3 regions of the uncultured Porticoccus sp. genome follow, and region 2 is predicted to be linked to each of the others. Evidence: predicted binding sites of a transcription regulator. Region 2 holds the regulator's gene; each other region holds the start of a gene.
The links. Region 2 encodes sigma-54, which starts transcription at its own class of promoters, with help from an activator protein. Its sites were predicted from a motif close to TGGCACANNNNTTGCNNT; they were not measured.

Region 1 (4,954 bases), on a different contig from region 2:
TCAAACCTTTGGCCAGCTTGATACTGATAATGGTTTCAGTCATCGAGATTTTGTTCATGGACACTCCTTCACTGTTCGTTAGATAGCGGCCTTCAGGGCTGCCGACTGTTCATTTTTTGGATTGATTTCAACGGAGGGATCTACCTCCTGTGTGGCCCCGCCAACCTGCCCCGCAGAGCCCGACAATTGCCCGGAACGCTTCACCAGAAAATTCACCAGATAATTGCGGATCTTGTAGTAGGCAGGATCCTCAATAATATTGGCGCGGTTGCGCGGGCGGGGGATATTGATCCTGACGGATTCGGCCACTCTGGCGTGAGGACCATTGGTCATCAACAGCACCCTGTCTGCCAGGAGTATGGCCTCGTCGACGTCGTGGGTAATCATGAAAACGGTCTGCTGGGTTTCACTCCATATTTTCAGCAGCTCATCCTGAATGACCCCCCGGGTCAGTGCATCAAGTGCACCAAACGGTTCATCGAGCAGTAACAGTTTGGGACTGGTGGCAAAGGCGCGGGCAATACTGACGCGCTGACACATGCCGCCGGACAATTCGGATGGCTTGCGATGAAGCGCCCCCGATAACCCGACCATTTCCAGGAAGTGACTGCTGTGAGCGTCCACTTTGGCTTTATTCCACTTCGGCCACCTTGCCCTGACCCCAAAACTGACATTCTGGAGAGCCGTTAGCCAGGGCAACAAACTGTAATTCTGAAACACCACCCCGCGATCAAGGCTCGGTCCGGAAGCCTCCTTGTTGTCCATGATCATGGTGCCTGTGGTGGGGGTCTCCAGCCCCGCCATCACATTTAAAATGGTGGACTTTCCACAGCCTGAGTGGCCGATAATGCAAACAAATTCCCCTTTGTCGATGCCGATGTTGGCACCTTCAAACACCACCAGATCCTGCTCTTTTGAAGGATAGACTTTAGAAAGCCCTTCGATACTGACGAAATGTCGACTCATGGGCTAATCCTCGTATTGCACCAGTTTCGTCACCGCTGCCAGGGTCATGTCCAGCAACATACCGACGATACCAATCATCAAAATGGAAAAAATAACACTGTTCAGATCCAGATTATTCCACTCGTTCCAGACGTAATAGCCGATACCGGTTCCACCCACCAGCATCTCGGCGGCGACAATGACCAGCCAGGCGATACCAATGGAAATGCGCATTCCGGTGAGAATAGTGGGAGCTGCCGCCGGTAGAATCACCAGAAAAGCCGTTTTCAATGGACTCAACTCATGGGTACGGGCCACCTTGATCCAGTCGGTGCGAACATTGGCCACACCAAAAGCGGTATTGATCAACATGGGCCAGATGGAACAGATAAAGATCACAAAAATGGCTGATCCCTCCGAGTCCCTGATGATGAATAGAGCCAGAGGCATCCAGGCCAGCGGCGAAATGGGACGCAGCACCTGGATAAAAGGATTGAGCGCCTTGTGCATCAGAGGCGACATACCAATAACAAAACCGAGAGGTATTGCGATCAACGCCGCCGCCAGATAGCCGGTCAGCACCCGATAGAGAGAATAGGCCAACTGAATGCCGATACCCTTGTCATTGGGACCGGCATCGTAGAAGGGGTCACTCAGCTCATCCCAGGCATGGCTGAAGACCTGGGATGGGGGTGGAACGCGGGCCTCCTGATCCGCACCACCCATCATCCGTTCATATTCCGACAACCCCGTACTGGCCGCAGGGACCTGATTCATCGCCTCCCAGATACCGAGCCCAACCAGTAACAGCAACAGCGAGAGCAGGGTTGCCTTCATATTCAGTGACGCCATGTCATACCCTCTTGATGGCAAAGCTGTTGATGTATTCCTCGGGCTCGTTGTAATCAAACGTCTTGCCCATAATGATGTGTTTCTTGTAGGTGGTCGCCGGTGGTGTGTAACCCAGCTCCTCCATGACCTTGCCGGTTTCCGAGGCAACGTAGACCTGTTCGGCGATCTTCTTGTAATCCACATCACCACTGATATAGCCCCAGCGTTTCATCTGGGTGAGAATCCATACCGCCATGGAGTGCCAGGGGAAGGGATCAAAATCAATGCGGTCGGGAACGTCGTAAATCTTCTCCTCCAACCCATCCACATAGCGACCCGTCAGAACTTGCCTGACCACCACTTCCGGCTGATTGAGGTAGTTTTTTGGCGAGATGGCCCGGGCGATCTCTTCACGGTTTTCTGCTTTGGCAGAAAAATGGGTGGCACCCACAATGGCTCGAAACAGGGCTGCGTAGGTATTGGGCATCTCCGTGGCGAACTTCTGGCTACAGGCAAAGGCACAGCAGGGGTGGCCCTCCCAGATATCCTTGGTGAGAATATGCAGAAAGCCGATCTTTTCGAACACAGCGCGCTGGTTGAACGGATCCGGCGACAGGTAGCCATCGAGGTTACCGGCCCGAAGGTTGGCCACCATTTCCGGCGGTGGCACGACCCGGATCTGGATATCCTGATCCGGATCCAACCCATGCTCCGCCACGTAATAGCGCAGCAGGAAGTTGTGCATGGAGTAATCAAAGGGCACCCCGAATTTGAAACCCTTCCACTGTTTCGGATCGCGCTTATCCTTGTGCTTGTTGTGGAGCACAATGGCCTGACCGTTGATGTTTTCCACGGCCGGCATGATGTAGGGGGTCGCGGTTGATCCCGCCCCCATGGACATGGCCAGCGGCATGGGCGTCAGCATGTGAGAGGCATCGTATTCCCCGTTCAGTGACATATCCCTGGCCACCGCCCAACCGGCTGTCTTGATCACATCCACGTCTAGGCCATACTTTGCATAGAACCCCATTGGCTGCGCCATGATGATGGGCGTGGCACAGGTAATCGGCACAAAACCCACCTTCAGTTTGGTTTTCTCCAGTGGCCCCATCGACTCCTTCACCGCCGCTTTCACTTTTTCCAGCGGGATCATGCTACCGAGCACCGTGGCCAGGGTACCGCCGCCCATCAACCGGATAAAATTTCGACGACTGGTGTCGTTGTGTCCAAAAACACCGCGGACAATGGCACTTTCCACTGCCCGGTCGAGCAAATCTTCAGAACTGTCAAAAGATAGCCCCCCTGCTTCTGCAGAATGGCTGTGGCCTTCACCCTGTTCAGCCTGTTGCTCCAACAGAACCAGGCGCTGATCGTCGTCGGCAAGACCACTGGGGTTGGCAGACTCGGCCTGACATAACCGGCAGGAACAATCATTGGTGTGCGTCAGGCTGGTATCGGCATCAAACGGGTTACCTAAACTTTTCGTCGCCATGATGTATTTCCTCTTCGCTTTGTAGCTAACGCTGTGGCAGCGCACTGTGCTGGTGCGCCGAATCCTGAGAACCGCTCGTGGACGGGCAGCGGTGTTCTATCAAATCCTGCTTGTTCGCATTGATAGCAACTGCTGCTACTACATCGCAACTTTGGTGCCAACCGTGCTGATAACTATCAATTGTCTGATTTAAAAAGAAAAACAACTGATAACAAGCCGTCATAGCAGACACGAAAAGTCGTAGTTCACGAAAAGTCGTAGACAAAAAAACGATTTTTCGTCGTTATTGGCCCGAAATTTGTTAGCTGTATTGATATCCCCCAGGACTTAACGGTAGGCCCTATGCAGGACGAACGGTTTTTCTACTACTCCGCCACCGCACAGCTGGTGATCGACCCGATTGAGGATCGGGTTCTGTTCGTTAACCAGGAGGCCTGCCGACTCTTGCACAGGGATGTCATTGAAATTCAGTCTGGCCGGGCCAGTCATCTGTTCGCACCCAACCTGCCGGCGTTGATCCTGTTCACCCAGGAACTGATCGAGAAGGGGCGGGGCTGGTGTGACCACCTGCTGGTGCAATCGGCCATCGGGGAAATCCGCATGGAGGTCAATGGTCGCTGCTCTGATTCTGGCGGCCAACCTCAGCTCTTCCTCGGTTTGCAAAGGACCGATGACCTGGAACTGTTGCGTGAGCGCTCCAGTGCCGAGCGACACTACCTGTCAGGTATTGGCCACTGGAACAGGGTGTCCCAGGTTTTCCAGGAGTTTGAGCGGGAAAACCAGTTGCTGCTGGATGCCGCCGGTGACGGGATCTATGGGGTGGAGGCCAATGGTATTACCACGTTCGTCAATCCTGCGGCGGAGCGGATTCTCGGCTACCGGGCGGAGGAACTGGCCGGCAGGAATATGCACAACATGGTGCACCACTCCCACGCGGATCACTCGCATTTCAATATGCAGGAATGTCCCATCTTTGAAGCATTCCGGGACGGCACGGTTCACCGGGTAGAAGACGACACGTTCTGGACGAAATCCGGCAAACCCATCGACGTGGAATACACCAGCACACCGGTCAGGGACAACGGCTTTATTGTCGGCGCGGTGGTGATCTTTCGCGATATATCCCAGAAAAAAACCGACCGCAAACGGCTCCTGGAAGCACTGGCAGAAGTCGAGAAACTGAAAAACCAACTGGAACTGGAAAACGCCTATTTGCAGGAAGAAATCAACTCTGAATTCAATCATCACCAGATCATTGGTAAAAGTGGTGCTGTACAACATATCCTGCAAAAAATTGAACTGGTGGCGCCGACAGACTCTACAGTGCTTATCAGTGGAGAGTCCGGCACCGGGAAGGAGCTGATTGCCAGGGCGATCCACGAAATGAGTCACCGCTCCAATCGCTCACTGATCCGGGTCAACTGTGCAGCCATTCCGGCAGACCTTTTCGAAAGCGAATTCTTCGGTCACACCAGGGGGGCCTTCACCGGCGCCACCAATGATCGACCCGGTCGCTTTGAACTGGCTAACGCCGGCACACTTTTCCTCGATGAGGTCGGTGAAATCCCCCTGCACCTCCAGGGCAAGTTACTGCGGGTGTTACAGGAACAGCAGTTTGAGCGGGTGGGCGAATCGAAAACCCGCCGCGTGGATGTTCGTATCATCACCGCCACCAACCGCAACCTC
Region 2 (4,954 bases):
GTCCACCAGTTTGTCGGGACTGCGCCCGGTTTTGATGGCGCAGCCATATTTTCCGGCAGTCGAAGCCAGTTTTGCGGCTGCTCGAGCATGCAGCCCGAGACGGTTGACAATGGTGATTTCTGTACAGATGATTTTTGACATAACAGCCCTCCCGTGATGGCGCCCGTCAGGACAGTTCTCTGTGCCGGACCTGTACATTCGGCATGGTGTTGCTGAAATGTCTGGCTAGAACGCTGGATATGTAGACTGAGCGGTGCTGCCCCCCGGTGCAGCCCACTGCAATGGTTAGATAACTGCGATTATTGGCAAGAAATGACGGTGTCCAGCGGGACAGGAACTGCTTGATGTCATTCGTCATGTCGATGACTTCCGGTTGCGATTCGAGAAATTCGATCACTGGTTGGTCGTTGCCGGTAAAGGGCCTTAACTCCTGTTTCCAGTGGGGGTTTGGCAAGCAGCGAACGTCAAAGACAAAATCCGCGTTGACTGGTACTCCGCGTTTAAAGGCAAAGGACTCAAACATGATAGCCATGTCGTCCCTGGTGTGGGGAGCAATTTGCTGCTTGATGACATCGCGTAGCTGGTGCAGGGTCATGGTGCTGGTATCAATTCTGCGATCTGCAATTGAGGCGATTGGGTCCAGCAGGGTGGTCTCAAGTTCTATGGCTTCGTTAATATCTACCCGGTCGTTGGTTAGTGGGTGCTTGCGGCGTGTTTCACTGAAACGCTGGATGATGACGGAATTTCTGGCATCGAGGAAAAGCACTTCATAGTTGATGCCCGAATGCTTCAGCTCCGCAAGAATTTTTGGAAGCTGGTCAAGGTCTTCGCCCAGGTTGCGGACATCAATTCCCACCGCAATTTTTTCCAGCCAATGCTGGTTCTTGGCGTTGATGGCTTTCTGAAAAAGGCCGGGAAGCAAACTGGCGGGAAGATTGTCAATGCAGGTAAAACCGACATCTTCGAGGACGTTCAGTGCGGTACTCTTGCCGGATCCAGAACGCCCACTTACCACCACCAGTCGCATTAGCCTTTCGCCTCAGTCGCCATCATTGCCGGTTGCTATCCGAAAGAGGTCTTGATCACTGCCGGCCTGTCGCAATGCATTGCGAACCGTTTCGTCCTGAAGTAATTCGGCGATGGAAGAGAGGACCTGCAGGTGTTCGTCGTTTTGCTCCTCGGGAACGATCAGTGCAAAGATCAGGTCTACCGGCTCTCCATCGATAGCATCGAAATCGACGGCATCAGCCAGTTTGACAAGTGCTCCGGTAATCTTTTCACAGCCTGCCAGTCGACAGTGGGGGATGGCAACACCTTCTCCTATCCCGGTGCTGCCCAGTCGCTCTCTTGCCAGCAGACTCTGGTAGAGATCGTCTGCGTTGACCCCCTCCATGCGTTCTTTCAGGAAGACGGAAAGGTTTTCCAGTACCCTTTTTTTGCTACCGCCCTCGGCGCTGGCAACGGTGTTTTCAGGGGTGAGTACATCAATCAGTTTCATGAGTGTTATCTACCGCGGTTCTTTTCCTTGTGCTTGATTAGCTGTCGATCCAGTTTGTCGGTCAGCATGTCGATAGCCGCATAAAGATCCTCATGCTCGGAATCGGCAAAGAATTCACCGCCGCTAACATGGACTGTTGCTTCAGCTTTCTGGATCAATTTTTCAACTGAGAGAATCACGTTCGTGCTGGTGATACCGTCGTGATGACGCTCCAGTTTGGATAATTTGGTAGTGACATAGTCTTTGATCGGATCAGTGATATCGAGATGATGTCCGCTGATGTTCAATTGCATGCGGTTCTCCTTAATAGGTGTTAGGTGTTGGGGTTGTAGCGTTTTCTTTCGCTGGAAGAGGGGATGCCCATCCCCTCGCGATATTTGGCAACAGTGCGTCGGGCAACCTGAATACCCATCTCCTGAAGCAGTGCTGTCAGTTTGTTATCGCTGAGGGGCTTGCCCGGATTTTCAGCGCTTACCATTTTTTTCAGCATAGCGCGAATGGCTGTTGATGAACACTCCCCGCCAGCGTCGGTCGAGACGTGGCTGGAGAAGAAATACTTTAGTTCAAAAACACCCTGCGGTGTGTCGATGTACTTTTGGGTGGTCACCCTCGAAATAGTGGATTCGTGCAGGTCCAGTCGTTCGGCAATGTCTGCCAGCACCATGGGCTTCATCGCCACGGGTCCCTGTTCCAGAAAGCCCTGTTGTAATTCAATGATGCAACTGGTGACGCGCATCAGGGTGTCATTGCGGCTTTCCATGCTGCGCAGAAACCATTTGGCTTCCTGGAGGTGATTCTTGAGGAAGGTGTTGTCTTGGCTGGAGTCGGCTCTGCGAATCAGCTGCGCGTACTGTTGATTGATACTCAGGCGAGGAGTGATGTCCTCATTGAGGGAAACTTTCCAGTGATTATCGACTTTGGTGACTCGAACATCGGGTACCACGTACTCGATATCATCGTTTCGAATGGCGTCACCGGGGTTGGGAGCCAATGTCTGGATAAGTAGGATGGCACCCTCGAGTATCTCGTGGGACAGACCGGTGATTTTTTCCATTTGTCGAAAATTGCGCTGTCCAACCAGTTCCAGGTGGTCAGTGACGAGCTGGATGGCCTCGTTAATCAGCGGCGTATCAGGAGAGAACTGGTTCAGCTGAATCAGAAGGCATTCGGCGAGGCCGGTGGCTGCAACACCAGGTGGGTCAAACTGCTGAATGCGGTGCACTACAGCGAGTACTTCATCCAGCTCAATTTCGTCGTCCAGCGCAGCCCAGATTTCTTCAACCGGTGCCGTCAGCATGCCCCGGCTATCAATTGAATCGATAATGATTTCACCGATCAGGTAATCCTTGGGAGACATCGGCGTCAGATTAAGTTGCCAGATCAGGTGGTCCTGAAGCGACTCTGTGACGTTGTGAACGCTGTCAAAATCGCGTGTATCCGCGCCGGTGTTTCTGATGGTGGTGCTGGGTTGGTAGATGTCGTCCCAGTTGGCATCGACTGGCAGGTCAGTGGGTATTTTGCTGTCCCATTCACTGCTGTTAAGATCACGCGTTGCACTGTCGATATCTTCAACTTTCCCAGTGGCGGTTTCTGCGGCCAGATTCTCGGATTCTTCAGCAAGCTCAAGCAGCGGGTTATCGTAGAGGTTCTGCTGGATTTCCTGGTGCAAGTCGAGAGAGGATAATTGCAACAGACGGATGGCCTGCTGTAGCTGAGGGGTCATCGTCAGCTGCTGGCCGATTTTCAGTTGCAAGCTGGCTTTCATGTTATGACTGCGTATAGAGAGTTGTTACGAAGATGTTCACACGGAAAGTGTAGTCTGCCTCCGGGGGGGGAGACAAGCAAAATGTGTGCCGCTTTGCACAATCGCTGTGCGGTGATACGTCCCATCAAAGCATAAAGTCTTCGCCGAGATAGATATCCCGTACCTGCTGGTTGGCGACAATATCGGTGGCCTGCCCCTCGGCAATAACCTGTCCTTCGCCAACGATATAAGCATGCTCGCAGATATCGAGTGTCTCGCGTACGTTGTGGTCTGTGATCAGGACACCAATACCTATATCGCGTAAGTGACGGATGATCTGCTTGATATCGTTGACTGAAATCGGGTCGACCCCGGCAAAGGGTTCATCCAGAAGAATGAAGGCTGGCTCAATGGCCAGTGCTCGAGCAATTTCCACCCTGCGACGTTCCCCTCCCGAGAGGCTCATGCCAAGGGTGTTGCGGATATGGCTGATATGAAACTCCTGGAGTAGCTGTTCCAGTTTTTTTGCACGCTGTTGTTTGTCGAGATCTTTTCTGGTTTCCAGGATCGCCAGAATATTATTCTCCACGGTCATCTTGCGAAAAATGGAAGCCTCTTGCGGGAGATAGCCAAGTCCCTTGCGCGCCCTGCCGTGCATGGACAGAGAAGTGATGTCTTCATCATCGATATAAACAGAGCCGCCATCCTGATGAACCAGCCCGACAATCATGTAAAAACAGGTGGTTTTGCCAGCGCCGTTAGGCCCGAGCAATCCGACAATCGCACCGCTTTCGACGGTGAGGGATACATCGCGAATCACCGGCCTTCTTTTATAGCTTTTGACCAGGTTTGACGCTTTAAGGATAGCCATTTAGTTTGCATCCTTTTGCTTGTTGGGTGGAATGACCATCTGGATTCGCTGGCGGGGATTGTCGCCACTGCTCGCCTTGACCACCTCTGCCTTCAGGTCATAGTTGATTTTTTCACCGGTGATAACGGTGCCATTTTGCTCAACGCTGGCATTTTTCAGTAGGTCGATACGGTCACTGGCCAGATGGTATTCAATAGTGTCGCCCTTGGCGTACATCATGTTGTCGTTGGGGTTCGGTTGTTGTTGGTAGCGGGCAGGTTCTCCCACACAGACAATTCGGACGACCTGGTTATTTGCCGTGTAGACGGTGACTTTGTCCGCGTGAATTTTGATGGTTCCCTGGGTAATAACGACAGCGCCTTCGTAGATCGTTGTACCGGTTTTTTCATATCGTTCGGCTCTGTCCGACTCAATATTGATAGGCTGTTGTGCGTCGCTGGGTAGCGCCAGACTGGAGGAATGACATGCTGCCAGTAGCAGCAGAATGAATAAATTATGGCGCACGGTGAATCCCCTTTACTTTTGATAGCAGTTTGAATATCTCATCATTAAGATCTGCCCACATGCCTGTGCCAGTGGTCTCCCCCTGAGGCGTTTTAATGGTCACAGGCAGGCCGGTTTCGGCAATATTGGTCTCAGGGAATATGGTTAATTTGCTGGTGAGAAATTCATTTTTGCCGCCTTTTTTAACAGATTGCCTGGCATAGACGTCACCGGACAGGACAGCCCGTTCACCCCCGTTGTAGATAGTCCCTTTCTGGGAGGTTACATGCCATGGGGGTGCCTGCTCCGAACCCTCGTTCGGCTCACTGTAAGACACCATGCCGGGGTTCTCCAGTTC
Region 3 (4,954 bases), on a different contig from region 2:
GCCGGCCTTGACTTCTTTTAACAGCGCACTGACTTCATCCAATACCGCTGTATCCGACGAAACACCTGCTTCCACAAGTCGCCTTTCAATATAATCGTAAAGCGAACCTAGATTTGCGGCGATCTCACCTCCCCGCTGATAATCCAGGCTGGCACGCATCCCATCCACAATGGCAATAACACTGCTGAGCAATTCACCCTTGCGGGCAATCTCATTTCGGTTGATTGCACCCTTTGCCGAAGCCAACCTGTCCAGTGCACCTTCCAGTAACTTGGCGATTAAGTGGTGAGGCGTTGCATCCACGATTCCGGTCTGCAACCCGACACTTTTATACTGGTTTAACGCTGATGCATAGTTCATTGACTACCTCTTGACTGATACTAGTTGTTTTTGTTGAGCAGCTGACCGGAGCCCGGCAAGGAGGCCAACTGCTGCGTCAGAAAATCACTGGTCGTCTGCAGTTGGGCAAGCAGAGAATCCAGTGCATTGAATTGGTTTCTATAACGAATTTCCAGAGCTTCCATCTTGCGATCAAGCACTTCCTTTTGATCACCAATACCCTCTATGCGCGACTGAATCCCCTCTGTGCGCGAATCCAGTAGGCCATCGGTCGCCAGAAAAGACGTAATCAGGGTATTCAGCTGGTATGCAATGCCACGTGAAAAATCAACTGCGCCGCGTGGTCCCGTAGAACCGTCTGCAATCAGGAGTTGCAGCCCTTCAGCTTTGCTGCCCACAGCCCCTTTTAGTGTTTGCCCACTGCCGGAGGCCGCCACACCGCCGATGGTGCCCGCCACATCAATACCGGCAACACCTGCTCCGGTTGAAAATCCCAGTTGCGCAGTAGTATTGGTATCGACAGAGAGAACTTCTATTGTCGAGAAAGACCCATAATTATTAGATGTGATTTCAAAATGGTCATTGACGAATTGCACGGACACCAGGGCGCCGGCATTGACCAGCGCAGTGTCACCGTTAATCCTTGCCTGTAACTCGTCGGCAAGTTCAGCGCCCGATGCGTAATTGCCCTGGGTTAACAAAATCTCGCTGGATGTCACACCATTAACACTCAGCACCAGGCTATTATTTTCACTATCAATGTTGAGCGGAAAAAAACTTGGCGAAGCGGTTAGCTGACCACGGGTCGCCATCTGGGTAATATCGATATCATGGCTGGCGACTGCTGTCGCCGCCGTCGATGTAATATATTTTATGGTCCCGTCCGATGGCCGGCCTACTGCGGCAAAAACTCCGACGATATCATCAAAAGCATTTTCCAGCGCAGCATCAAAACGACTGCTATTAATGGCCAGCTTGCCATCGCCATCGGTGGTGATACCCAGCTCACTCAGGCTGCTGAAGGAACCACCAAAACCCTCGGCGGAATCAGTGATGGCCCGACGCACCTGACTGGCAATCGAACGGGCTGAAAAATCTCCCTGCAGTGGCCCGGCAACACCGGTCTCAGGATCATAGGCGGTGAGACTGTTAACGGTAGAAATATAGTTGTTATAACCGCTGACAAAACTCTGGATGGCGGACTTGACCGCCTCGCGGTCTTGCGCAACGGTAACGGTCACCGGGGAAGTTCCAGTGACATCCTTGAGGGTAATATCCAGCCCCTCAATAACGCCGCTGGCTCTATTCTCACTACTGCGTATGGACAACCCATTGACCGTGAACAGGGCGTCGTGGGCAGCGACTGTCTGGGCAAGATTGGTTGCACTGCCATTAAAGGACAATGCAGACAGGCCAGCACTATCCAGGTCGTTATTATCACCAGTATCAGTAACGCTTATTTCGAGACTGTTTTTCTCGCCGCCATCATCGGATCCAATCAACAAACGATAGCCAGACTCATCGTTGACGATCACTGCCGTAACGCCGATTTTTGCGCCGTTAATTGCATCCCGGACACCAGTCAAAGTGTTGTTCTCGGAATCGATGGTTATCGTCGCCGTGCCCTTTTCAGGGTTGACCGTAAAGCCATCGTAACTCTCGGGACCGGGGTCCGGAGAGGTATAGTCGGTGCTGCCAAAACGAATGGTCAGTGTTCCCGTGCCGACCAGGTCTGAAGTACTGGCATAACCGGTACTGGCCAGTGAGTGTGACGATGCCAGCTGACTGACAGACAGGCTATAACTGCCCGAAGCTGCAGTACTGTTCGCAGACGCCACAACCGCATCCGTATTACTGGAGGTCGTTGTGCGCTGGCCAAAGCTGGAGAGTTTATTCAGGCTGGAAATACTGTCCTGGAATGTAGAGAGAGCACTTTTGAGGCTGCCAAAACCCGACAGTTCTGCGGTTAGAGCGGACTCACGGGCCACCAGTCTGGTTTCTACCGGTGAGCGTTGGGCTGAAATCAACTGGGTAACCAGCGACTCAATGTCCAGTCCCGACCCTATTCCCGTCGCCGTTAACATCTGACACTTCCTACCACGGTTAAACTGAATGTCCGGTTCATACGCACGCCTTTAAAAGTTAAACCCGCAGATAAACAAGCAAACAGGGTGCCAACCAGACTCAATAAAAGAAAAAATTAACCCTCGCCCCTGACAAACAATCCCTTACTGTTTCCGGCACCGATTTCCGCCAGATAATGGGCAAGTGCAACGGCTTCTTCCCGGGGGATCTGGCGGATAATTTCCTTGGATTCACTATCGATTACGGTGACAACCGTACTACCGGTTGTCTCATCTACCTTGAATTGCAGATCACGGGAAATCTGTTGCACATAATCAGATATATGACTTACCGCTGCCACAAGCTCTACAGTGGACGACTCTCTGTTTTGTTCATCGCTTTTCTCCGGAGAAACATTGCCGCCGACGGGCAATTCTTGCCGGTCTACAGTCAATTCCATCGCTTTGACAGGTTGGCTGTTGGCAATAGCTTTCAGGGCAGGTCCGGGAATAGTTATAGATTCTGGCATGGCGGCACTCCATCAATATAAGGTGCTATGGCCGGGCAGAAAGGGGTGGCATAGCCACCCCTCTACCTGTTTGATCTTTTCAGATTGAAAAGATCATTACTGCAACAGGGCCAAAACATTCTGTGGCAGTGCGTTAGCCTGAGCCAGCATTGCCGTACCCGCCTGCTGCAGAATTTGAGCACGGGTCAACGCTGCAGTTTCTGAGGCAAAATCGGCATCCTGAATCCGCGACCTGGAAGCACTCAGGTTTTCGGAGGTCGTTTGTATACTGGCAATGACCGATTCAAAGCGGTTCTGGATCGCACCCAGAGAGGCTCGCGAGCTGTTAATCGCTGTCAGAGCACTATCCACCGACTGGATGGCAGCATTTGCACCAGCGACACTGGAGATATCCGTATTCGCCAGAGTCGTTCCCACCAGCGTGTCTGCAGTAGTGGTGCCCGCAGTCAACCCGGCATTAGCAGGTGTAGCCCCGCCGATAACCAGATCCCCGTCAGCTGAAGTAATGCTGCTGACAAGACCGCGATAGGTATCGCCAGTGGCGGCCAGACCTTCAGCCGCACCTTCTGTGCCACCTTCAGCCAGAACAATATTGCTGCCATCATCCTTGGTGATATCCAGGGTGGTGGCCGTAGGAGCAGACGCTGTATAGCCAGCGAGAGAGTTAATCAATCCCGCAATTTCAGTGGCTGTAATTGTCCCGTCTGCGCCCACTGCAGAAAGATCCAGGGCAGTACCATCAACCGACAATGTATAATCGGGAGCAACCGCTGTCACCGCCGGGGTGCCACCGGTAGTCTCGGACTCAGTCACACTGGCAGCCACACCCCCTAATGTGCTGGTGCTGGTATCAAAGGTAATGGCAGTACCATCCGCTTTGGAAAGAACCAGGTCACCACCGGCCAAGGTGCCGGAGGTGATGCTGTATGCACCTGAACTGGCTGCGATAAAGGCTGCAAAATCTGAATCGATCTCTGTTGCAATTGCACCAGTGGCGACAGTCTCGGTGTCTGCCAGGGTCACATTGACAGCCTCTACACCATCAATGGTCAGAATAAACTGTTGACCGTTGGCATCGGCTGTACCGGCAATCCCGGTAACCGTATTTTCAGTCGGCGAAGCGAGTGAACCGGCCGTGCCCACCACATCGGCAAAGGCGATACCTGTCTGGGCATTGGTAGCTGTGGCACTCAGGCCAATATCTGCAGCGGTTATCGCATCGGCAATCGCTTTTGCATCTGCCGTAGCGGAGATCGCAAAGCCATTGACAGTCAGATCACCATCAGTAAAGCCTGCCTGTACCGCTGTTCCAGGTGCCGCCATATTGGCACCAGTCGATTGACCAAGCGATGAGGTTCGTGCACTGGTGATGCTGGAAATACTGACAGTCTCCCCGGCATTGGCACCCACCTGAAAAACCTGTGAAGCAAAAGATCCATTCAGCAGCTTGACGCCATTAAAAGAACTGGTTGATGCCACCCGGTCAATTTCAGCGACCAGCTCGGCAACTTCGGCTTGAAGGGCAGCGCGGTCGCTTGAGCTGTTAGTGGCGTTGGCAGATTGCACTGACAATTCGCGAATACGTTGCAGGTTATTGGTGATCTGCGACAAATCACCCTCAGCCGTCTGTGAGAGAGATATCCCATCGTTGGCATTGCGGGCAGCCTGGTTCAGGCCCCGGATCTGGGTAGTAAAACGCTCAGAAATTGCCAAACCCGCAGCATCATCTTTTGCGCTGTTAATACGCAAGCCTGAAGAGAGGCGTTGCAGTGCTGTGCTCAAATCACCCTGGGATGAATTCAGGTTGCGCTGCGCTGTGAGCGAAGCAATATTGGTATTGATTACCTGTGCCATAACTATTTTCCTCTTTGTTTTCCTTTCCGTCTGGCAGATCAAGGCCTTTCAGACGGCTGTTTCTTCGACGCTGGAATCTCTCATCGACGACGGATACGTTGCGATCGATAACCTGTATATCGACCGACGAGGAAAGTTCTTTAGCTTTTTTTTAGAATTTTTTTCAAT

Region 1: AACZ64_RS00290 (CmpA/NrtA family ABC transporter substrate-binding protein) is a predicted target of sigma-54. The motif match lies at 3,411-3,428, and genes of this name have one in related genera.
Region 3: fliD (flagellar filament capping protein FliD) is a predicted target of sigma-54. The motif match lies at 2,499-2,516, and genes of this name have one in related genera.

Annotation. Positions count from the first base shown of each region.
Region 1 is NZ_CAXBHS010000001.1:71,105-76,058, reverse strand. Features, by position in the region: gene cynS (cyanase) at 1-58, opposite strand, end outside; gene AACZ64_RS00300 (ABC transporter ATP-binding protein) at 79-966, opposite strand; gene ntrB (nitrate ABC transporter permease) at 970-1,797, opposite strand; gene AACZ64_RS00290 (CmpA/NrtA family ABC transporter substrate-binding protein) at 1,799-3,268, opposite strand; gene AACZ64_RS00285 (sigma 54-interacting transcriptional regulator) at 3,611-4,954, shown strand, end outside.
Region 2 is NZ_CAXBHS010000007.1:143,217-148,170, forward strand. Features, by position in the region: gene AACZ64_RS08285 (HPr family phosphocarrier protein) at 1-141, opposite strand, end outside; gene rapZ (RNase adapter RapZ) at 167-1,027, opposite strand; gene ptsN (PTS IIA-like nitrogen regulatory protein PtsN) at 1,040-1,498, opposite strand; gene raiA (ribosome-associated translation inhibitor RaiA) at 1,504-1,791, opposite strand; gene AACZ64_RS08305 (RNA polymerase factor sigma-54) at 1,812-3,263, opposite strand; gene lptB (LPS export ABC transporter ATP-binding protein) at 3,388-4,113, opposite strand; gene lptA (lipopolysaccharide transport periplasmic protein LptA) at 4,114-4,617, opposite strand; gene lptC (LPS export ABC transporter periplasmic protein LptC) at 4,607-4,954, opposite strand, start outside.
Region 3 is NZ_CAXBHS010000008.1:19,913-24,866, reverse strand. Features, by position in the region: gene fliS (flagellar export chaperone FliS) at 1-360, opposite strand, end outside; gene fliD (flagellar filament capping protein FliD) at 381-2,423, opposite strand; gene AACZ64_RS08570 (flagellar protein FlaG) at 2,540-2,932, opposite strand; gene AACZ64_RS08565 (flagellin) at 3,029-4,786, opposite strand.